Regions from separate parts of the Pseudarthrobacter sp. O4 genome, predicted to be linked through region 2. Evidence: riboswitches for the same ligand, from Rfam matches in the RefSeq annotation. Region 2 holds a riboswitch; the other holds the start of a gene.
The links. Region 2 has a riboswitch for glycine ahead of gcvP (aminomethyl-transferring glycine dehydrogenase). Riboswitches for the same ligand answer to the same signal wherever they lie in the genome.
Positions count from the first base shown of each region.

Region 1: linked by a shared signal. The riboswitch ahead of gcvP (aminomethyl-transferring glycine dehydrogenase) and the one ahead of gcvP (aminomethyl-transferring glycine dehydrogenase) in region 2 are both predicted to bind glycine.

Region 1 is NZ_CP189591.1:3,296,998-3,308,798, forward strand. Features, by position in the region: gene ACQCSU_RS15395 (Dps family protein) at 1-438, shown strand, start outside; gene ACQCSU_RS15400 (ArsR/SmtB family transcription factor) at 553-924, shown strand; gene ACQCSU_RS15405 (SRPBCC family protein) at 945-1,418, shown strand; gene ACQCSU_RS15410 (MFS transporter) at 1,429-3,036, opposite strand; gene ACQCSU_RS15415 (TetR/AcrR family transcriptional regulator) at 3,105-3,644, shown strand; glycine riboswitch at 3,871-3,969, shown strand; glycine riboswitch at 3,971-4,087, shown strand; gene gcvP (aminomethyl-transferring glycine dehydrogenase) at 4,127-7,078, shown strand; gene gcvT (glycine cleavage system aminomethyltransferase GcvT) at 7,091-8,239, shown strand; gene gcvH (glycine cleavage system protein GcvH) at 8,848-9,231, shown strand; gene glyA (serine hydroxymethyltransferase) at 9,228-10,553, shown strand; gene ACQCSU_RS15440 (hypothetical protein) at 10,573-10,707, shown strand; gene ACQCSU_RS15445 (L-serine ammonia-lyase) at 10,721-11,801, shown strand, end outside.
Region 2 is NZ_CP189591.1:2,790,002-2,801,802, forward strand. Features, by position in the region: gene ACQCSU_RS12980 (methylenetetrahydrofolate reductase) at 1-218, opposite strand, end outside; gene lipA (lipoyl synthase) at 238-1,251, opposite strand; gene ACQCSU_RS12990 (L-serine ammonia-lyase) at 1,354-2,769, opposite strand; gene glyA (serine hydroxymethyltransferase) at 2,959-4,272, opposite strand; gene gcvH (glycine cleavage system protein GcvH) at 4,269-4,652, opposite strand; gene gcvT (glycine cleavage system aminomethyltransferase GcvT) at 4,685-5,836, opposite strand; gene gcvP (aminomethyl-transferring glycine dehydrogenase) at 5,848-8,748, opposite strand; glycine riboswitch at 8,788-8,895, opposite strand; glycine riboswitch at 8,897-8,994, opposite strand; gene ACQCSU_RS13015 (amino acid permease) at 9,330-10,808, shown strand; gene ACQCSU_RS13020 (hypothetical protein) at 10,950-11,456, opposite strand; gene ACQCSU_RS13025 (enoyl-CoA hydratase/isomerase family protein) at 11,522-11,801, opposite strand, start outside.

The DNA.
Region 1 (11,801 bases), 510 kb from region 2:
GTGGACCTGATCGAACTTCACGTCCAGGGCAAGCAGGCGCACTGGAACATCGTGGGGGCGAACTTCCGGGACCTGCACCTTCAGCTGGATGAGATCGTCGACGCCGCCCGCACCTTCGCGGATGACATGGCCGAGCGTATGCGTGCCCTTCACGCCCTGCCGGATGGCCGCAGTTCCACGGTTTCCAAGTCCACTTCCCTCGCGGAATTCCCGGCCGGCCTGATCAGCACCAAGGACGCCATTGACAAGATTGTCGCGGCACTCGAGGCGGCGGTCGGTACCATGCGCAAGGTCCACGACGAAGTGGATGAAGAGGACCCCACGACGGCGGACCTGCTGCACGCGTTGATCGCCAAGTTCGAGCAATTCGCCTGGATGGTGAACGCGGAGACCATGCGCGCCACCGCCAGCGTCACCACCGCGGACAGCAAGAAGTAGCATCCCACACTCAGCCAAACCGCAGTCCAAGCGTCCGGCGCCGGGTTCTTCCCGGCGTCGGACGCTTGGCTTTTAAGCCTTGACATCCGGACGGGTCGGTGAATACTTAAGTATGTGCTTAACAATCAGGCGGGCCAGAAGGGGGAGCGGGAGCTCGACGGCGTATTCCATGCGCTCGCCGACCCCACCCGGCGCGCCATCGTCGCCCGGCTCTGCGAGGGCCCGGCGACGGTTTCGCAGCTCGCGGAGCCGTTTCCGATCAGCCTGCCCGGGATTGTCCAGCACCTTCAGGTCCTGCAAGCCAGCGGCCTGATCCGCAGCGAAAAGATCGGCAGGGTCCGCAGCTGCAGCATCGATCCTGCCACGGTCCGGCGTGCAGAAAACTGGCTGGGCCAGCGCCGGACGCCGGCCGAGCGACGCCTCGACCGGCTCGAGGGCTTTCTGGGTGAGGACAGCCCGGACCGCCCGCCCCAGCCTCCCGACTGAACCAATTCCAGGAGCCCACCATGAACACCCCGGTAACGCACGCCAGCTTCAGCCTGGAACGCAGGCTGAACGCCCCGCCGTCGCGCGTCTTCCACGCGTTTTCCGACCATCCGAGCAAGAAGAAGTGGTTCGCGGGCCCGCCCGAATGGAACCAGGGCGAGTCCAGCCTGGACTTCCGGGTGGGCGGCCGCGAAACCGACGTCGGCGGCCCCGTCGGCGGCTTCGTCTCCACGATGCACGCGGTTTACCACGACATCGTGGAGAACCAGCGGATCGTCTACAGCTACGAAATGCTGCTGGACGGGGAGCGCATGTCCGTTTCGCTCAGCACCCTCGAGCTGGAGCCCGACGGCGGCGGCACCCTGCTGACACTGACCGAACAGGGCGCCTTCTTCACCGGTACCCGGGACAGCGACCAGGCGCAGGTGGCAGGCCGCAAGGAAGGCACCGGCGAGCTGCTCGACGCCCTCAAGGCGTACGTCGAGGGCAACTGAATCCAGCCCGCTATTTGGCGGTCGGCACCTTCCGCAGGACGACGGCGGCAAGGACTGACGCTCCCGCCATCAGTATCAGTGCGATGGCGGCCGTGACATGTACGCCCGAATCAAAGGCGGCACGAGCGGCCGCCATCACTGCTTCCGCCAGCGGGCCGGGAAGGGCTTGCGAGAGTTCCACCGCTCCGGCGAGCGTTTCACCGGCCTGGGCAACCCCGTCCGCCGTTGCCGCCCCGGTGACGCCGCCCGGGAGCCGGAGATTGCCTTGGTACGAGGCGGTCAGGATGGAGCCGAGGATGGCCGTACCCAGCAGTGAACCAACCTCGTAGCCGGTCTCGGAAATGGCAGCAGCCGCGCCGGATTTCTCCGCCGGCGCCGCACCGAGGATCAGGTCGTTAGAGATGGTCTCCGCGGCCCCGACGCCCAGGCAGAGGACCAGCAGGGCCGCCAACAGGATCCCCGGGCCGCTGCTGTGGTCGCCGAAGGCCACCAGGAAGTAGCCCGCGGCGCTCAGCAGCAGGCCGCCGGCCACCACGAAGCCCGGCCGGATCTTCCGCACCAGCGGCACTACCAGCAGGCCGGCCGCGACGGTGGCGATCAGGGCCGGAACCATCGCGACGCCGGATTCCGAGGGGGACTGGCCTTCCAGCAGCTGCAGGTGCTGGGCCAGGAAGAGGATGAAGCCATTGTAGGAAAACAGGGCGAGGACGTTTGCCGTGATGGCCGTGCTGAAGACCCGGTTGCCGAAGAGGCTGACGTCCAGCAGCGGGGCCGCCGTGCAGCCCGCGGCCCCGCGTTCCTGACCGCCTCGCAGCAGGGCCCGCTGCCGCCGGATGAAGACGTATCCCATGAGCAGGCCGAAGCCGATCAGGGCCAGGGGCGCCGGGGCGGGGCCATGGGTGGCTAGATCCTTGATGCCATAGACCACCGGCACCATTACCAGGAGGGACAGGACGATGCTGGGCACGTCCACCCGGCCGGGATTCGGATCGCGCGATTCCGGGATCAGGATGGGCCCGAGCGCCAGCAGCGGCAGGATGATCGGCACAGCGACGAGCAGGACGGCGCCCCACCAGAAGTGCTCCACGAGCCAGCCGCCGAAGATCGGGCCCAGGGCGGCGCCGCCGGAGAAACCCGCAGCCCAGATGGCCACGGCCAGCCGGCGCCGGTTCGGCTCTGGGAAGATGTTGCGGATCAGGGACAGGGTGGACGGCATCAGCATCGCGCCGAAGAAGCCCAGCCCCGCCCGTCCGGCGATCAGCCATTCGGCGCTGGGCGCGAAGGCGGTGACAGCCGAGACCGCCGCGAAGCCCGTGCTGCCGATGAAAAGGAGCCTGCGGCGTCCGATCCGGTCGCCCAGGCTGCCCATGGCCACGAGCAGCCCGGCCAGGACCAGGGGATAAGCATCCACAATCCACAGCAACTGCACCCCGGAGGCGTCCAGGCCGCGGGCGATGGCGGGCAGCGCAAAGGTGAGCGCCGTGTTGTCCACCGCGACCAGCAGCACCGGGAACATCAGCAGCGACAGCGCCAGCCAGTCGCGCCACGGCGCCCGCGGGGCCCGCGGGGCGGATGCCGGCGTTGTGGCGGTGGCTGCAGGAATCGATGTAGTCCTCATAATTAATAACTATACCGTCCAGACGGTACAGTTAAGAAATTCCGGGCCGGACAGGCATGATGGGACCCATGCCCAGAAAACCCGTCGCCCGCGAAGCCGTCCTTGACGCCTTCGAATCCCTGCTCATCGAAGAGGGCGAACGTGCCGCCACGCTGGACGCCGTCGCCAGGCGGGCCGGGGTCTCCAAGGGGGGACTGCTGTACCACTTCCCGAGCAAGGAAGCCATGGTTTCCGTGCTGCTGGAGCGGCTCGACCGGCTCCTCGGCGAGGACCTCGGGAGGATGGCCGCCGCGCCGGAAGGGGCTGCCGCATACTTCATCAAATCCTCGGTCTGGGCGGACACCCCGATGGACCGCGTGTTCGTCGCCGCCACCCGGCTGGCCGAAGTGGCCCACGAAGAAACACTGCAGCGCATTGCCGCCGCCCAGGCGGGCTGGCTGGAACTGCTCGCTGCCGACGTCGGGCCGGGCATGGCCAAGGCGGTGCTCTACATGGGCGACGGGCTCTACTTCAACGCGATGCTGGCCCGAGGACCGGGCGGACCGCTCCCACAGGTCAGCGGGGATGTCGCGAGCCTGCTGGCCGCCGTCGAACGGCTGCGTGGCTGAGCCGGACGGCCGGGCAACTCCCGTCCGCCGAGGTCGCCGGAAGCGCGCGGGGTCGCCGTAATTTCGGGATTTTCCGGCGAATCCGCAGTCTTCCCGCGATTTCGCGTCCGACGGCGGTCCTGGGGCGTAACTCTCTCGCCTGGGTCCGGTCATTGGTTTGCGGACGCGCGCCCGCCATAGGACAATGGGAGCTGTGACTGTTGTCACGAGCAATTGAATATGCCTTTGATCTGCGGCGGGAGAGTTCTGCTTGTAGGTACAAGCGGGCGCCGTAGGAGCAAACCCTCCCCAGGAATCTCTCAGGCCCATGTACCGCCGCGGCAAGGCGACTCTGGAAAGTAGCAGGCTGTCCTCTGACATGCTGTGCTCACCGACGGTGCAAGCGGAGCCCTGCGAACGCGCGGCTGCGCGGAAACTCTCAGGTCCAATACAGAGCGGGGAGGAACCCGAATCAATGTGGCGTACCCTGCGCCGCCTTAGTTATGGAGTTCCTTGTGACTGTTACCCCAGCCTCCACGTCCTTCGTTGACCGGCACATCGGCGCCCGCCGCCAGTCCGACGTCGACGCCATGCTGAAGGCTGTCGGCTACGACACCGTCGATGCGCTGGTGGACACCGCCGTTCCGAAAGACATCCGGCAGGATTCGCCGCTGGCGCTCGGCGAAGCCCTCAGCGAAGTCGAGGTCCTCGCCGAACTGCGCAAGTTGGCCGGCAAAAACAAGACCGCGGTCCAGATGATCGGCCAGGGCTACTACGACACCCTGACCCCGGCCGTCATCCGCCGGAACATCCTCGAGGCGCCCGCCTGGTACACGGCGTACACGCCCTACCAGCCCGAAATCTCGCAGGGCCGGCTTGAGGCGCTGCTGAACTTCCAGACCATGGTCCAGGACCTCGTCGGCCTGCCGATCGCCAACGCCTCCCTGCTCGACGAAGCCACCGCCGTCGCCGAAGCCGTGCTGATGATGCGCAGGGCAAACAAGAACAAGACCGCCCACGACGGCAAAACCGTCCTCGACGCCGACTGCCTGCCGCAGACCATCGCGATCGTGAGGGGCCGCGCCGAAGCGCTCGGCTTCGAGGTCGAGATCGCCGATCTTTCCAAGGGCCTGCCCGACGGCGTCATCAACGGCGTCGTCCTCCAGCAGCCCGGCGTCTCCGGCCGTGTGTTCGACCACACCGCCGTGATCGCGGACGCCAAGGCACGCGGCGCGCTCGTCACCGTCGCAGCCGACCTGCTGTCCCTGACCCTCATTACCCCTCCGGGTGAGCAGGGCGCCGACATCGCCGTCGGCTCCGCCCAGCGCTTCGGCGTCCCGCTGTTCTTCGGTGGTCCGCACGCCGCCTACATGGCCGTCCAGAAGGGCCTGGAGCGGTCCATGCCCGGCCGCCTCGTGGGAGTGTCCAAGGACAACGCCGGCGTCCCGGCCTACCGCCTGGCGCTGCAGACCCGCGAGCAGCACATCCGCCGCGAGAAGGCGACGTCCAATATCTGCACCGCCCAGGCGCTGCTGGCGATCGTGTCCTCCTTCTATGCCGTCTACCACGGCCCGGACGGGCTGAAGGCGATCGCCGAGACCACCCACGGCCACGCCAGGACCATCGCCGCCTCGCTGAAGGCCGCCGGCCTGGACGTGCTGCACACGTCCTTCTTCGACACCGTCACCGTCTCCGTCCCCGGCAAGGCCGCGAACATCATTGCCGCCGCCGAGGCTAAGGGGATCAACCTGCGCGTCATCGACGCGGACACGGTCGGGATCTCCGCCGATGAGGCCACGACGGCGGCCATTGTCGCCGACGTCGTCGCCGCCTTCGGCGCGACTGTCACAGACACTAACTCAGACGCAGAATCCGGCGATGACTCAGACACTGACTCAGGTGACGATTCCGCTTTCCGCCTGGACACCGCCGTCGAGCGCACCTCCGACTACCTCCAGCACCCGGTGTTCAACACCCACCGCTCCGAGACGCAGCTGCTGCGCTACATCCGCCGGCTCTCGGACCGTGACCTCGCGCTGGACCGCACCATGATCCCGCTGGGCTCCTGCACCATGAAGCTGAACGCCACGGCCGAGATGGAAGCCATCTCCTGGCCGGAGTTCGCCTCCATCCACCCCTTCGCCCCGGACTCCCAGACCGCCGGCTGGCGCGAACTGATCGAGGACCTGGAAGCCCAGCTGACCGAGATCACCGGCTACGACCAGGTCTCCATCCAGCCGAACGCCGGTTCCCAGGGCGAGCTCGCTGGCCTGCTGGCGATCCGCGGCTACCACTTGTCCCGCGGCGACGAGCAGCGCAACATCTGCCTGATCCCGGCCTCCGCGCACGGCACCAACGCGGCCTCGGCCGTGCTCGCCGGCATGAAGGTCGTCGTCGTCGCCACCGCCTCCGACGGCACCATCGACCACGCCGACCTGCAGTCCAAGATCGAGCTGCACAAGGACGCCCTGTCCGCGATCATGATCACCTACCCGTCCACGCACGGTGTGTACGACGCCGACGTCCGCGAGGTCTGCGACGCGGTCCACGCCGCCGGCGGCCAGGTCTACATCGACGGCGCCAACCTCAACGCCCTCGTCGGACTGGCCCAGCCCGGCCTGTTCGGCGGCGACGTCTCGCACCTGAACCTGCACAAGACCTTCTGCATCCCGCACGGCGGCGGCGGACCCGGCGTCGGCCCGGTCGCGGCCAAGGCCCACCTGGCCCCGTTCATGCCGGGCAACGCCGCGGATCCGGCCAACGGCGCCGACGGCACCCCGATCTCCGCGTCCCGCTACGGCTCCGCCGGCGTGCTGCCGATTTCCTGGGCCTACGTGAAGCTCATGGGCGGTACGGGCCTGACCGAGGCCACGAAGTCGGCGCTGCTCGCGGCCAACTACATCGCGGCGCGACTCAACGACTTCTTCCCGGTGCTCTACACCGGCGAAGGCGGACTCGTGGCCCACGAATGCATCCTGGACCTGCGCGAACTCACGGCCAAGACCGGCGTGACCGCCGAGGACGTGGCCAAGCGCCTGATCGACTACGGCTTCCACGCCCCCACCCTCGCGTTCCCGGTGGCCGGCACCCTCATGGTCGAACCCACCGAATCTGAGGACCTTGGCGAGATCGACCGCTTCATTACCGCCATGGTCTCCATCCGCGCCGAAATCGACCAGGTGGCGCACGGCGATTTCACCGTCGAGCACAGCCCGCTGCGCAACTCCCCGCACACAGCCGCGGCCGTCATCAGCACCGACTGGACCCGCGAATACCCGCGCGAGCAGGCCGTCTTCCCGGTCCACACGCTCAAGCAGGACAAGTACTTCCCGCCGGTCGGCCGGATCGACGGCGCCGCCGGCGACCGGAACCTGATCTGCTCGTGCCCTCCCCTTGAAGCGTTCGAGGACCACACAGAAGCCGTCGAGGACCACTCCGACGACTCCGCGAACTAAGGACAGCCACCGATGACTGAGAACTACACGGCCCTGTACGAAGAGCACAAGAAGCTCGGCGCCTCCTTCACGGACTTCGGCGGCTGGCAGATGCCGCTCAAGTACAGCTCCGAGCTGGCCGAGCACCACGCCGTCCGTGCGTCCGCCGGCCTCTTCGACCTCTCCCACATGGGCGAAGTCTGGGTCACCGGCCCGGGCGCCGCCGCCTTCCTGGACTACGCCCTCGTGGGCAAGATCTCCACCATGTCCATCGGCAAGGCAAAGTACTCGCTGATCTGCAACGAGGGCGGCGGCATCATCGACGACCTCATCACGTACCGCCGTGGCGATGAGAAATTCCTTGTGGTCCCCAACGCGGGCAACGCCAAGGTCGTGGCCGCGGCCCTGGCTGAAAGGGCCGGTTCCGGCAAAGAGGGGGGCTTCGACGTCGTCGTCGAGGACGCCTCCGCCTCGACCTCGTTGATCGCCGTCCAGGGCCCCAAGGCCCAGGAAATCCTGCTCCGCCTGGTTCCCGCCGCGCAGCACGAGCTCGTCACCGGGCTCAAGTACTACGCCGCCGTGGACGTCCCCTTCATGGTCGGCGGGGCCAGCCAGGAGCTGCTGCTGGCCCGCACCGGGTACACCGGTGAGGACGGCTTCGAGATCTTCGTGGCGAACGACTCCGCCGCCGCCCTCTGGCAGGCCATCGTCGCCATCGCCGAGGACGGGGAGCTGACACCCGCCGGTCTCGCTTCCCGCGATTCGCTCCGCCTCGAGGCCGGTATGCCGCTGTACGGCAACGAACTCTCGCTGGACGGCGACCCGTTTGCCGCCGGACTCGGACCCGTCGTCGCGCTGTCCAAGGAAGGTGACTTCGTCGGCAAGGCCGCCTTGGCCGCCAAGAAGGAAGCCGGCGCCGGAACCACCACGGGCCGCAAGCTCGTTGGCCTCAAGGGCCTCGGACGCCGGGCCGGCCGCGGCCACTACCCGGTCCTCAAGGACGGAAACGTGGTCGGCGAAGTCACCTCCGGCCAGCCCAGCCCGAGCCTCGGCTTCCCGGTCGCGATGGCCTACGTCGACGTCGCGTTCACCGAGCCCGGCACGGCCCTGGACATCGACCTCCGCGGCAAGACGGAGCCGTTCGAAGTAGTGGCACTGCCTTTCTACAAGCGCGCTAAGTAGCCCTTCGGGTGCCCGGGTGCCGTCGCGGCCGGTATCCTCTGCCGTCCCCGGCACCGGGACCGGCTGGCCCCAGTTTTCACGCGTGCTCGCTCGTTCTCCCCACCGTCTCCCTAACCTCGCAAGTCCCCACCGGCTCCCAGCCTTCGCAAGCTCAGGCCGGGTCCCTCGCCGGCGTGGCCCCACGGCCAGGGAACCCGGACGGCGGGGGCCCCACGCTTAGACGCACGCTTTCGAAAACCGCGGCCAGCCAGCCCCTCAAGGGCAGCTCACCTTCAGGGAACTGAAGAGATCCGGACCAACGCGAACCAGCGCCTTTGAAAGCCAAGGGTGCTGAAAATTGACCGCCTACCGAGGGTCGGCACTAGAAGAATACGAAGGACCACGGTTCCTTTCCGGGAACTGGTGGTCTGTCCGAAACTGTTGGCCCCGAAAACTGAACTGGCCGATAGCGGCAGGGGAGCGGATTCCGGAAGCGTGCGTCTAAGCGAGGAACGAGCGAGCACGCGGAGGAATTCGGTTTCCTGACGCGTAACCCGGCCACGGCTGATATCAACACCCAGCCACAATTGATTTAGCACCACGACCAAACCAAGACTTAGGAAAAACACATGGCAAGAGTTGCCCCTGAACTGCAGTACTCCGCCGAGCACGAGTGGGTTGCGCGGGAGGCCGGGAACGTTGTGTCCATCGGCATCTCCGCCGTGGCCACGGATGCCCTCGGCGACATCGTCTACGTGGATCTCCCCGAGGTCGGCGCAGCGGTGACCGCGGGGGAGACCTGCGGCGAGGTCGAGTCAACCAAGTCCGTCTCGGACCTGTACTCCCCGGTCACCGGCGAGGTCACCGAGATCAACCCCGCCGTCGTCGCTGACCCCGCGCTGATCAACAGCGACCCCTATGGTGCCGGCTGGCTGTTCAAGGTCGCTGCCGAGTCCGACGGACCGCTGCTCTCGGCCCAGGAGTACGCGTCCAAGAACGGCGGCGAACTGTGAGCGGCGCACATGCAGGCACAGTAACGTTCGAGCAGGTCATTTCCCCGAGCCTGGACGCCTTGCTGTCCGAGCTGGACCCGGAAATCGCGGCGCAGATCGATGCCGAGCTGACCCGCCAGCGGGACGGCCTGGAAATGATCGCCTCGGAGAACCACACCGCCGTGGCCGTGATGCAGGCGCAGGGCTCGGTGCTGACCAACAAATACGCCGAGGGCTACCCGGGCAAGCGCTACTACGGCGGCTGCGAGCACGTGGACGTGATCGAGCAGCTCGCGATCGACCGGGTCAAGGCCCTGTTCGGCGCCGAATACGCGAACGTGCAGCCGCACTCCGGCGCGCAGGCCAACGCCTCGGTCATGCACGCGCTGATCAAGCCGGGCGACACCATCATGGGCCTGAACCTCGCCCACGGCGGGCACCTGACGCACGGCATGCGGATCAACTTCTCCGGCCGTCTGTACAACGTGGTCCCGTACCAGGTCCGCGAGGAGGACCACCGGATCGACATGGCCGAGGTGGAGCGGCTGGCGCTGGAGCACAAGCCGGCGCTGATCGTGGCCGGCTGGTCCGCCTACGCCCGGCAGCTGGACTTCGCCGAGTTCCGCCGGATCGCCGACTCCGTGGGCGCCTACCTGATGGTGGACATGGCGCACTTCGCCGGGCTGGTCGCCGCCGGGCTGCACCCCTCCCCGGTCCCTTACGCGCACGTCACCACGTCCACGACGCACAAGACCCTCGCCGGTCCGCGCGGCGGCATCATCCTGTCCAACGACGCCGGCATCGCCAAGAAGATCAACTCGGCGGTGTTCCCCGGCCAGCAGGGCGGCCCGCTGGAGCACGTCATCGCCGGCAAGGCCGTGGCCTTCAAGATCGCCGCGTCCCCGGAGTTCAGGGAACGCCAGGAACGGGTCCTCGCCGGCGCCCGGATCCTGGCCGAGCGCCTGGTCCAGCCGGACGTCACGGCCAAGGGGATCAACGTGATCTCCGGCGGCACGGACGTGCACCTGGTCCTGGTGGACCTGCGCAACTGCGAGCTCAACGGGCAGCAGGCCGAGGACCGCCTCGCGGAAATCGACATCACGGTCAACCGCAACGCCGTGCCGTTCGACCCCCGCCCGCCGATGGTCACCTCAGGCCTGCGGATCGGCACCCCGGCACTGGCCACCCGCGGCTTCGGCGAAGCAGCCTTCGCGGAGGTTGCGGACATCATCGCCGAGGCCCTGACCGCCGACGCCGGCGCCGACCTGTCCGGTCTGCGTCACCGCGTGGAGGCCCTCGCCGCCGCGCACCCGCTCTACCCCTCGGTTGCCAACCTCGCCTAAGGGACGTATTACAGAAGTAGTGGCACTACAGATCACGACGCCGGGCCGCCGCCACCAGCTGCCGCCCGGCGTCGTGCATCCGGCAGCGATGCCGCCCACCGGCGGCCGCACAGCCCTCCGGCAGGACCATCTGCCGGACCACAGTTTGACCTAGTTAGGAACCGACAATGGCTGTTGGAGTCTTTGACCTTTTTTCCATCGGGATAGGACCGTCCAGTTCGCACACCGTGGGCCCCATGCGGGCCGCCGCGGTCTTCGCGGGTGAACTCAAGGCGTCCGGAGACCTGGACCGGGTGGCCTCGCTGCGCGTGGACCTCTACGGGTCCCTCGCCGCCACCGGCCGCGGCCACGGCACCATGACCGCCATCCTGCTCGGGCTGGAAGGCTACCACCCCGAGCGCATCCTCCCGGACGAGGTGGAGGAACGGCTTGCCGCCATCGCCGCAACCGGCACCCTGAACCTGGCCGGTGAGGTTCCCCTGCCCTACGGGGAATCCGACATGGTCCTACGCCCGCTCACCGTGCTCCCGCGGCACACGAACGGGATGACGTTCACGGTCTCCGACGCCGGCGGCGGGGTCCTCCATGGCGCTACCTTCTTCTCCGTGGGCGGCGGCTTCATCGTCCGCGAGGGCGAGGAAGAGGCAGCCCAGAAGGAATTGGACGAGTCCAAGAAGGAACTGCCGCTGCCGTTCCGCACCGCCGCGGAACTGCTGGGCCACTGCTCCGCCAAGGGGCTGTCCATCGGCGAGATCATGATGGTCAACGAGCGCGCCTCCAGGTCGGAGCAGGAGATCCGGGAAGGCCTGCTGCACATCTACTCCGTGATGGAAGGCTGCGTCGCAGTCAGCCTCAAGCGCGAGGGCCTGCTGCCCGGCGGGCTCAAGGTCCGCCGCCGCGCCCCCGACTGGCATGAGCGGCTCCTGAAGGAGGACACGGACCGGGACCCGAAGTACTGGCAGGAATGGGTCAACCTGATCGCGCTGGCCGTCAACGAGGAAAACGCCTCCGGCGGGCGGGTCGTGACGGCCCCCACGAACGGCGCGGCGGGCATCATCCCGGCCGTGCTGTACTACGCCCTGCACTTTGCCCCCGGCATGGACAAGGCCACCCAGCAGGACCGCGACGAGACGATCGTCAAGTTCCTGCTGACCGCCGCCGCCGTCGGGGTGCTCTACAAGGAACAGGCCTCGATCTCCGGCGCCGAGGTGGGCTGCCAGGGCGAGGTGGGCTCGGCGTCGTCGATGG
Region 2 (11,801 bases):
ATTCCGACGAGCTGGGAGCGCTCCTGCAGGGCGCGTGCCGCGAGGTGCGGGACCACCGCGTAGCCCAGCTGGGCCAGCTCGACTGCCGCGCGCATGGTGCGCCCGATGCCGTGGTGGGGCAGGCAGGTGATGGTGAGTGTGGTGCCCAGGGGCGCAGCCGCCGTGACTTTTTCGACGATGTCTTCGGAAGGGATGATCTCTAGTCGTGTGGGGAACATCTTTGGTCCTTTACGGGTGTTAGACGCCGGCGTGCGCGGCGAGGATTGAGCTGGCTTCCTGGCGGGTGCTGCCGGAGCTTTCGATGTGGGCGAGCTCGGCGGGGATTTCCCTGCCCTTCTTGCGCATCGCGGTGGCCCAGAGCCGGCCGGCGCGGTACGAGGAACGCACCAGCGGCCCGCTCATGACACCGAGGAAACCGATCTCATCGGCTTCCTGCTGCAGGTCCACGAATTCCTGCGGCTTGACCCAGCGGTCCACCGGCAGGTGCCGCTCGCTCGGGCGCAGGTACTGCGTGATGGTGATGAGATCGCAGCCGGCGTCGTGCAGGTCCCGGAGGGCTTCGGAGATCTCTTCGCGGGTTTCGCCCATGCCCAGGATCAGGTTGGACTTGGTGACCATGCCCAGGTTCCGGCCCTGCGTGATGACGTCCAGGGAGCGGTCGTAGCGGAAGGCGGGGCGGATCCGCTTGAAGATCCGGGGCACGGTTTCGACGTTGTGCGCGAACACCTCGGGCTTGGAGTCGCAGATGGCCTGGATGTGCTCGGGCTTGCCGGAGAAATCGGGGATCAGCAGTTCGACGCCGGTGCCCGGGTTCAGTTCGTGGATCTTGCGGACCGTTTCGGCGTAGAGCCAGACGCCCTCGTCGGCGAGGTCGTCGCGGGCCACACCGGTGACGGTGGCGTAGCGCAGCTGCATTGCCTGGACGGAGCGGGCCACCTTGGTCGGCTCGAAAACGTCAACGGGGGAGGGCTTGCCGGTATCGATCTGGCAGAAGTCGCAGCGGCGGGTGCATTCGGAGCCGCCAATCAGGAAGGTCGCTTCCTTGTCTTCCCAGCACTCGAAGATGTTGGGGCAGCCGGCCTCCTCACAGACCGTGTGCAGGCCTTCCTTTTTGACGAGGTTTTTGAGCTGCACGTATTCGGGGCCCATCTGGACCTTGGCCTTGATCCACTCGGGCTTGCGTTCGACCGGTACTGCCGAGTTGCGCTGTTCAACGCGCAGCAGCTTGCGGCCTTCAGGTGCCAGGGTCATAGTTTTCTTTCTTTTTGTTGTCAGCGTGCTTGTAGGTGGGTCTGCTGGCCTTGGACTGTGGACGTTCGTCCGCCCTGCCCTCAGTTCCCATGGGTCGCTCCTCTAGCACTCCACCACGTTGACGGCGAGGCCGCCCATGGCTGTTTCCTTGTACTTGGAGGACATGTCCTTGCCGGTTTCGCGCATGGTCACGATGACCTCATCGAGGGAGACGCGGTGCGTGCCGTCGCCCCAGAGCGCCATCTTGGCGGCGTTGATGGCCTTGGCGGCGGCGATCGCGTTGCGTTCGATGCAGGGGATCTGCACGAGTCCGCCGATCGGGTCACAGGTCAGGCCGAGGTTGTGTTCCATCGCGATTTCCGCGGCGTTCTCCACCTGCCCGGGGGTTCCGCCCATGACTTCGGCCAGGCCGGCGGCGGCCATCGACGACGCCGAACCCACCTCGCCCTGGCAGCCGACTTCCGCGCCGGAGATCGAGGCCTGTTCCTTGTAGAGCACCCCGACGGCGGCGGCGGTCAGCAGGAACTTGACCACCACGTCGTCGCGGTCCTGCTGGGTGGCCTTGTCCATGCCGGGGGCGAAGTGCAGCGCGTAGTAGAGCACGGCCGGGATGATGCCCGCGGCGCCGTTGGTGGGGGCCGTCACGACCCGCCCGCCGGAGGCGTTTTCCTCGTTGACGGCCAGCGCGATCAGGTTGACCCATTCCTGCCAGTACTTCGGGTCCCGGTCCTTGTCCTCCTTCAGGAGCCGCTCGTGCCAGTCTGGCGCCCGGCGGCGGACCTTGAGGCCACCGGGCAGCAGGCCCTCGCGCTTGAGGCTGACCTGCACGCAGCCCTCCATGACGGAGTAGATGTGCAGCAGTCCCTCGCGGATCTCCTCCTCGGTGCGATTATCTTCTTCATTGACCCGCATGACGTCGCTGATGCTGAGAGAGGTAACCCGGCAGTGCTCCAGCAGTTCCGCGGCGGTGCGGAACGGCAGCGGCAGTTCCTTCTTGGACTCGTCCAGTTCCTTCAGGGCCGCGTCTTCCTCGCCCTCGCGGACGATGAAACCACCGCCCACGGAGAAGAACGTGACCTCGTGCAGCAGGGCGCCGTCGGCGTCGGAGACGCTGAACTTCATGCCGTTGGTGTGGCGCGGGAGCACGGTGAGCGGGTGCAGGACCATGTCCGATTCCCCGTACGGCAGCGGCATGCCGGAGGCCGGGTCCGCGCCGCCGCCCAGGTTCAGGGTGCCGGTTTCGGCGATCGATGCGAGCCTTTCCTCGACCTCATCGGGGAGGATGACTTCGGGGTGGTATCCCTCCAGGCCCAGCAACACGGCGGTCATGGTGCCGTGGCCGCGGCCGGTGGCGGCCAGCGATCCGTAGAGGTCAACGCGCAGCGAGGCCACGCGGTCCAGCGCACCGGAGTCCTTGAGTTCACCCGCGAAGACCGCGGCGGCCCGCATGGGGCCCACGGTGTGCGAACTGGATGGTCCAATACCAATCGAAAAAAGGTCGAAGACTCCAACGGCCATGGTCGGTTCCTAACTAGATAATCGTGGCAGGGACGGTGGGTGAGGCGATCAGCAGGCCCTTTGGGACCGACATCCGGAAGCGTGCGTCTAAGGGAGCGACACGTCCGCTCAGCGGGCGTCTTCGCGACCGAGCACGCGGAGGATGCCGGTCCCAAAGGGCCGCGAGCCCCGGAGCCGGTCCCGGCGCCGTTAGGCGAGATTGGCCATGCCCGGGTAGAGCGGGTGCGCGGCGGCGAGGGCCTCCACGCGGTGACGCAGACCGGACAGGTCGGCGCCGGCGTCGGCGGTCAGTGCCTCGGCGATGATGTCCGCAACCTCCGCGAAGGCTGCTTCGCCGAAGCCGCGGGTGGCCAGTGCCGGGGTGCCGATCCGCAGGCCTGAGGTGACCATCGGCGGGCGGGGGTCGAACGGCACGGCGTTGCGGTTGACCGTGATGTCGATTTCCGCGAGGCGGTCCTCGGCCTGCTGCCCGTTGAGCTCGCAGTTGCGCAGGTCCACCAGGACCAGGTGCACATCGGTGCCGCCGGAGATCACGTTAATGCCCTTGGCGGTGACGTCCGGCTGGACCAGGCGCTCGGCCAGGATCCGGGCGCCGGCGAGGACCCGTTCCTGGCGTTCCCTGAACTCCGGGGACGCGGCGATCTTGAACGCCACGGCCTTGCCGGCGATGACGTGTTCCAGCGGGCCGCCCTGCTGGCCGGGGAACACCGCCGAGTTGATCTTCTTGGCGATGCCGGCGTCGTTGGACAGGATGATGCCGCCGCGCGGACCGGCGAGGGTCTTGTGCGTCGTGGACGTGGTGACGTGCGCGTAAGGGACCGGGGACGGGTGCAGACCGGCCGCGACCAGCCCGGCGAAGTGCGCCATGTCCACCATCAGGTACGCGCCCACGGAGTCGGCGATCCGGCGGAACTCGGCGAAGTCCAGCTGCCGGGCGTAGGCGGACCAGCCGGCCACGATCAGCGCCGGCCTGTGCTCCAGCGCCAGCCGCTCCACCTCGGCCATGTCGATCCGGTGGTCCTCCTCGCGGACCTGGTACGGGACCACGTTGTACAGACGGCCGGAGAAGTTGATCCGCATGCCGTGCGTCAGGTGCCCGCCGTGCGCGAGGTTCAGGCCCATGATGGTGTCGCCGGGCTTGATCAGCGCGTGCATGACCGAGGCGTTGGCCTGCGCGCCGGAGTGCGGCTGCACGTTGGCGTATTCGGCGCCGAACAGGGCCTTGACCCGGTCGATCGCGAGCTGCTCGATCACGTCCACGTGCTCGCAGCCGCCGTAGTAGCGCTTGCCCGGGTAGCCCTCGGCGTATTTGTTGGTCAGCACCGAGCCCTGCGCCTGCATCACGGCCACGGCGGTGTGGTTCTCCGAGGCGATCATTTCCAGGCCGTCCCGCTGGCGGGTCAGCTCGGCATCGATCTTCGCCGCGATTTCCGGGTCCAGCTCGGACAGGTCTGCGTCCAGGCTCGGCGAGACAACCTGCTCAATGACGGATGTGTTGCTCACAGTTCACCACCGTTCGCAGCAGCGTATTCCTCGGCCGACAGCAGCGGACCCTCGGACTCCACCGCGACCTTGAAGAGCCAGCCGGCACCATAGGGGTCCGTGTTGATCAGCGCGGGGTCAGCGACGACGCCGTCGTTGACGTCCGTGACCTCGCCGGTCACCGGGGAGTACAGGTCCGAAACGGACTTGGTGGACTCAATCTCACCGCACGTCTCACCGGCCGTCACGGTGGAGCCGACCTCGGGCAGATCCACGTAGACGATGTCGCCGAGGGCGTCGGCTGCCACAGCGGAGACACCGATCACGGACGGTCCGGAGCCGTCAACGGCAACCCACTCGTGCTCGGCGGAGTACTTCAGTTCAGCAACTACCTTGCTCATATCAAATTCCTTAGGATCGAAAGGGAGAAGAATTACTTCTGGCGCTTGTAGAACGGCAGGGCGACGACTTCGAAGGGCTCGGTCTTTCCGCGCAGATCGATGTCCAGGACGGTGCCGGGTTCGGCGTGCTCGACGTCGACGTACGCCATCGCCACCGGGTAGCCCAGGGTGGGGCTCGGCTGGCCGGAGGTGACCTCGCCGACGAGGGTGCCGTCCTTCAGGACCGGGTAGTGGCCGCGGGCCGCGCGGCGGCCCAGGCCCTTGAGGCCTACGAGCTTCTGGCCGGTTGAGGTGCCGACGCCGGCTGCCTTGATCGCGGTCAGGGCTGCCTTGCCGACGAAGTCGCTTTCCTTGGCGAGCGAGACAACCGGGCCCAGGCCTGCGGCGTAGGCGTTGCCTTCGCGGGAGAGCTCATTGCCGTACAGCGGCATGCCGGCCTCCAGTCGCAGCGAGTCACGGCAGGCCAGGCCGGCGGGGATGAGCCCGCGGCTGGCGCCGGTTTCGAGCAGGGCTTCCCACAGGCCTGCGGCGTCCTCGTTGGGGATGTAGATTTCGAAGCCGTCCTCGCCGGTGTAGCCGGTGCGGGCCAGCAAGAGCTCCTGGCCGTTAATTTCGACCTCGACGGCGGCGTAGTACTTGAGCTCGGTGACGAGGGAATGCTGTTCGGCCGGGACCAGGGTCAGCAGAATGGCCTCGGCGTTGGGGCCCTGGACGGCGATCAGCGAGGTCGCGTTGGAGACGTCCTCCACCACGACGTCGAAGCCTCCCTCTTTGCCGGAACCGGCCCTTTCGGCCAGCGCGGCGGCGACCACCTTGGCGTTGCCGGCGTTGGGGACCACCAGGTACTTGTCAGTGCCGTCGGCCCCCGCCGGACGGCGGTACGAGATGAGGTCATCGATGATGCCGCCGTCTTCCTGGCAGATCAGCGAGTACTTGGCCTTGCCCACGGCGATCGCGGAGAGCTTGCCGGCCAGGGCGTAGTCCAGGAACGCCGCGGCGTCGGGGCCGGTGACCCAGACTTCGCCCATGTGGGAGAGATCGAACAGGCCGGCGGAGTTGCGGACTGCGTGGTGTTCGGCGAGCTCGGAGTCGTACTTCAGGGGCATCTGCCAGCCACCGAAGTCGGTGAAGGAGGCGCCGGCCTTCTGGTGCTGCTCGTAGAGCGCGGTGTAGTTCTCAGTCATCGGGGAAATCCTTAGTTTTCGAAGTCTGCTGTGTTGTCCTCGAAAGCTTCGAGGGGTGGGCAGGAGCAGACGAGGTTGCGGTCACCGGCTGCGCCGTCGATGCGGCCCACGGGCGGGAAGTACTTGTCCTGCTTGAGGTGGTGGACCGGGAAGGCTGCCTGCTCGCGCGGGTAGTCGCGGTTCCAGGCGGAGGAGACGACGGCGGCCGCGGTGTGCGGTGCGTTGCGCAGCGGGGAGTTCTCCAGGGTGAAGTCGCCGTTGGCGACCTGCTCGATCTCCTGGCGGATCGTGATCATGGCCGTGATGAAGCGGTCGATCTCGGCGAGGTCCTCGGACTCGGTGGGCTCCACCATCAGCGTTCCCGCCACGGGGAAGGACAGGGTGGGGGCGTGGAAGCCGTAGTCGATGAGGCGTTTGGCCACGTCTTCCGCGGTGACCCCGGTGCGGGCGGTCAGTTCACGAAGGTCCAGGATGCATTCGTGGGCCACGAGTCCGCCTTCACCGGTGTACAGGACCGGGAAGGACTCGTTCAAACGGCTCGCGATGTAGTTCGCAGCCAGCAGCGCGGACTTGGTGGCCTCCGTCAGGCCCTGGCCGCCCATAAGCTTCACGTAGGCCCAGGAGATCGGCAGGACACCGGCGGAGCCGAAGCGTGACGCGGAGATGGCCACGCCAGTCCCTGGCACGGAAGCGCCGGCTTCGTGCGCGGCCTTGTTGGCATCGCCCGGCATGAAGGGTGCCAGGTGGGCCTTGGCCGCGACCGGGCCGACGCCCGGGCCGCCGCCGCCATGCGGGATGCAGAACGTCTTGTGCAGGTTCAAGTGGGACACGTCGCCGCCGAACTTGCCCGGCCGGGCCAGGCCCACCAGCGCGTTCAGGTTGGCGCCGTCCACGTAGACCTGGCCGCCTGCCGCGTGCACGGAGTCGCAGACCTCGCGCACGTCGGCGTCGTACACGCCGTGCGTGGACGGGTAGGTGATCATGATGCAGGACAGCGCATCCTTGTGGGTGTCGATCTTCGCGGCGAGGTCCGCGTGGTCGATCGTGCCGTCAGATGCCGTGGCGACCACGACGACCTTCATGCCGGCCAGCACTGCCGAGGCGGCGTTGGTGCCGTGGGCCGAGGCTGGGATCAGGCAGATGTCGCGGTGCTGATCGCCGCGGGACAGGTGGTAGCCGCGGATGGCCAGCAGGCCGGCGAGCTCGCCCTGGGAACCGGCGTTCGGCTGGATGGAGACCTGGTCGTAACCGGTGATCTCCGCCAGGTCAGCTTCCAGGCCATCGATCAGTTCACGCCAGCCCTCAGTCTGGGAGTCCGGAGCAAACGGGTGGATGGAGGCGAACTCCGGCCAGGAGATGGCTTCCATTTCGGCCGTGGCGTTCAGCTTCATGGTGCACGAACCCAGCGGGATCATGGTGCGGTCCAGCGCGAGGTCGCGGTCGCTGAGCTTGCGGATGTAGCGCAGCAGCTGGGTTTCGGAGCGGTGCGTGTTGAACACCGGGTGCTGCAGGAAATCGGAGGAGCGCACCACCGAGCCGGGCAGCTCAAAGCCCGTTGCAGAGCCAACCGGACCGGCGCCAAAGGCGACGGCTACCGCGGAGAGGATCTCCGGCGTCGTGGTCTCGTCAATGGAGACACCCACCGTGTCCGCGTCGATGGCGCGCAGGTTGATGCCGCGGGCTTCCGCCGCGGCGATGACCTTCTTGGCCTTGCCCGGGACGCGGACGGTGATGGTGTCGAAGAAGGACTCGGAAACGAGTTCGCGGCCGGCCGTCTTCAGCGTGGTGGCGAGGGTGCGGGCGTTGCCGTGGACGGTCTCGGCGATGGCCAACAGACCTTCGGGGCCGTGGTAGACGGCGTACATCGAGGAGACGATGGCCAGCAGTGCCTGCGCGGTGCAGATGTTGGAGGTGGCCTTCTCGCGGCGGATGTGCTGCTCGCGGGTCTGCAGGGCCAGGCGGTAGGCGGGGATGCCGGTGTTGTCCTTGGAGACGCCGACGATGCGGCCCGGGAGGGTGCGCTCCATGCCTTCACGGACGGCCATGTAGGCGGCGTGCGGGCCGCCGAAGAACAGTGGAACACCCAGGCGCTGCGCGGTTCCGACGGCGATGTCCGCGCCCTGCTCGCCCGGAGGGGTGATCAGGGTCAGGGCCAGCAGGTCCGCTGCGACCGTGACCAGCGCGCCGCGTGCCTTGGCGGCGGCAATCACGCCGGACTGGTCCCACACGCGGCCGGAAACGCCCGGCTGCTGCAGCACGATGCCGCTGATCTCGCCGTCGGGCAGGCCCTGGGAGAGGTCCGCGACCTCCACCTCGAAGCCAAGCGCCTCGGCGCGGCCCTTCACGATCGCGATGGTCTGCGGCAGCACATCGGCGTCCAGGACGGTCTTGCCGCCGGCAGCGGATTTGTTCTTGTTGGCGCGGCGCATCAGCAGCACGGCTTCGGCCACCGCGGTGGCTTCATCCAGCAGGGAAGCGTTGGCCACCGGGAGGCCTGTGAGGTCCTGGACCATGGTCTGGAAGTTCAGCAGGGCCTCGAGGCGGCCCTGGGAGATTTCCGGCTGGTACGGGGTGTAGGCGGTGTACCAGGCCGGGGATTCGAGGATGTTGCGGCGGATCACTGGGGGCGTGACGGTGTCGTAGTAGCCCTGGCCGATCATCTGCACGGCCGTCTTGTTCTTTGACGCCAGGCGGCGCAGCTCGGCAAGAACCTCAACCTCGCTCAGCGCGTTGTCCAGGCTGAGGGCGGTTTCCTGGCGGATCGAGTCGGGAACGGCAGTGTCCACCAGGCCATCAACGCTGTCGTAGCCGACAGCCTTCAGCATGGTGTCGATGTCGGCCTGGCGGCGGGCACCAATGTGACGGTCTGCAAACGTGGAAAGGGACGACTGAATCGTCATGAGGAACTCCATAATTCAGGTGGCACTAAGGGTGCCACGATGATTCGGGTTCCTCCCCGCTCTGTCTTGGACCTGAGAGATTCCGCAGACCCTGCTGTTACAGGGCGCCGCTTGCACCGTCGGTGAGTAAGGCCGGAGCCTTGCTGCTTTCCAGAGTTGCCTTGCCGCGGCGGTACATGGGCCTGAGAGATTCCTGGGGAGGATTTGCTCCTACGGCGCCTGCTGAATGTACCGGCAGGACTCTCCCGCCGCAGTTCATAAGCACGCATCACTCGTAAGTGACGCGCTTCACACACTAGCTGCTTTCCCGACTGCGTGCAAGAAAAATAAGTCATTTTTATCCGAGTGTGGTCCCTCTTGACATTGTCGAGTGACGGTGTTCACAATTGTCGCTGTGACTTCGGCAACGACGCCAGCCACCCTGATTCTCCGCTCCTGAGTCAACGGAAGCGGACTAAACAATCCCTGACGAAACTCCCGGATCCGGCCGAGTGATGCGTCACTCGAGGCCCGCCAGCGCTGCTGCACGCGTCGGCGCCGGCGTTTTTTGCGCCCATTTTGGCGCACTCCACCGCACACAGGAAAGAATCCATATGACGGAACTTCGTTCGACCCTCACTGCCGACGGAACAGCCCCAAGGCCTTCATCGCCCCCGCACCTTGCACGCTCGCTGAGCAACCGGCACATCCAGCTCCTGGCCATCGGCGGCGCCATCGGCACCGGCCTTTTCATGGGTTCCGGCAAGACCATTTCGGTGGCCGGGCCCTCCGTGATCTTCGTGTACATGATCATCGGCTTCATGCTGTTCTTCGTGATGCGGGCCATGGGCCAGCTGCTGCTGTCCAACCTGAACTACAAGTCCTTCAGCGACTTCGCCGGCGACCTCCTGGGCCCCTGGGCCGGCTTCTTCACCGGCTGGACCTACTGGTTCTGCTGGGTGGTCACCGGTGTGGCGGACGTGATCGCGATCGCCGGCTACGCCGAGCAGCTGTGGCCGGGCATCCAGCTCTGGGTCCCGGGCGTTGCCACCATCATCATCCTGCTTCTGCTGAACCTGCCCACCGTGAAGGCCTTCGGCGAGACCGAATTCTGGTTTGCGCTCATCAAGATCGTGGCCATCGTGGCGCTGATTGTGGTGGGCCTGGTGATGATCTTCACCGGCTTCCAGTCCAACGCCGGCACCGCCAGCTTCACCAACCTCTGGAGCCACGGCGGCTTCTTCCCCAAGGAATTCATGGGCTTCGTGGCCGGTTTCCAGATCGCCGTGTTCGCGTTCGTGGGCATTGAACTCGTGGGCACCGCCGCGGCCGAAACGAAGAACCCGGAGCACAACCTGCCCCGCGCCATCAACGCCATCCCGCTGCGCGTCATGCTCTTCTACGTCGGCGCCCTGATCATCCTGATGTCCGTCACCCCGTGGACCGAGTTCCAGGCCGGCCACAGCCCGTTCATCGGCATGTTCTCGCTGGCCGGGCTGGGCATCGCAGCGACCGTGGTGAACCTCGTGGTGCTGACGTCCGCGATGTCCTCCGCCAACTCGGGCATCTATTCCACCTCGCGGATGGTGTTCGGGCTGGCCAACGACGGCGACGCCCCCAAGCTCTTCGGCCGCCTCTCCACCCGCAAGGTCCCGCAGAACGCCCTGTTCCTCTCCTGCGTGCTGCTGCTCGCCGGCGTGGCCCTGCTCTACGCGGGCAAGGACGTCGGCGTCGCGTTCGACATGGTCACCACCGTGTCCGCCGTCTGCTTCATGTTCGTCTGGTCCATCATCCTGGCCAGCTACCTCGTGTTCCGGAAGCGCCGCCCCGAACTGCACCAGGCCTCACCGTTCAAGATGCCCGGCGGCATCCCCATGGTCTGGGTGGTCTTCGCGTTCTTCGCGTTCCTGATCTGGGCCCTGACCACCCAGCCGGACACCCTCACCGCGCTGCTGGTCACGCCGATCTGGTTCGCCATCCTGGGCGGAGCCTACGCCGTGGTCCGCAAGTCTCCGCTGCACCAGGCCCGCGTGGCCGAGTGGAAGGCCATGGCAGAGTCGGAAACCCTGGCCGCGGAAGCAGCCGCAGTCTAGGAGCCACCGCTTAAGCACGGCGCCGGAACCCGAGATGGGTTCCGGCGTCGCGCTTTAAGGGACTGCTTAGGACTCGGCCTTGCTGTCATTTTCCGAAGACGGGTGTCGCGGAATGTCCGAAGTCCACCCAGGGTGGGAGTCTTATCCGCGGCTTCTGAGCCGGATTGTCCGTGCCTGGTGGATGGCAGCCAGGGCAACCGCGCTGGCGGTGAGTCTCAGGGCGTGGACCCTGTACCACCGCTTCAGCAGGGGGTTGCGGCGCATCTCGCTGAGCGGTTGTGGGCTGAAGAACAGGTCGGGGTTGATGGACCGGAGCAGGTATGCGGTAGCGGCCGCACCCGTCGTGGAGCTGGCTGCAGCCACTATGAGCCAGACCCTGCTGTTGGAATGATTCCAACCCGCCGCGAGGGCAGCGATGGCGGCAGGGGCGTTGATCGGGGCGATCGGGGCGTAGTAGCGGCCGGGGCTTCCCGCTCCAAAGGGGGACCGCGGGAGTTCACGGCTTGCTTCCGAGGCCGCGACCCGGTGCGGGATTTTGACGAGGGCCTCATAGAGATTGCCGAAGAACCAGTGCGCGTGGCTGAACTCCGCTACACCCAAGAGCCGATCAGCGAGCAAATCTCGACGGCCTGAGGAAATCTGTCCCATGCCCACAATCTACCCCCGATGCTCAGCGCCGGGCCATGTCCATGTGGACGGTCGCCGGGACCGCATCACCCGGGCCATCTAAACCGCGGCTGCTCCCGGTTCAGGAATGCGTTGATGCCGATTCCCATGTCCGGGCTGTCTGGCATGGCCGCCCAGGCGTCCTCCCATTCCTTGTCAATGCCAGAGTGATTCATGTCCGTCAGGTTCACCAGGTGCTTCATGGAATGCATTGAAAAGCGGGAGTGGTTCAGGAGGGAGCTGACAATGGAGCTGCACCGCTCCTCAAACGCATCGTCGGGAACGGCCTCGGCCACCAGGCCGAGGGCCTGGGCTCGGGCTGCGGTA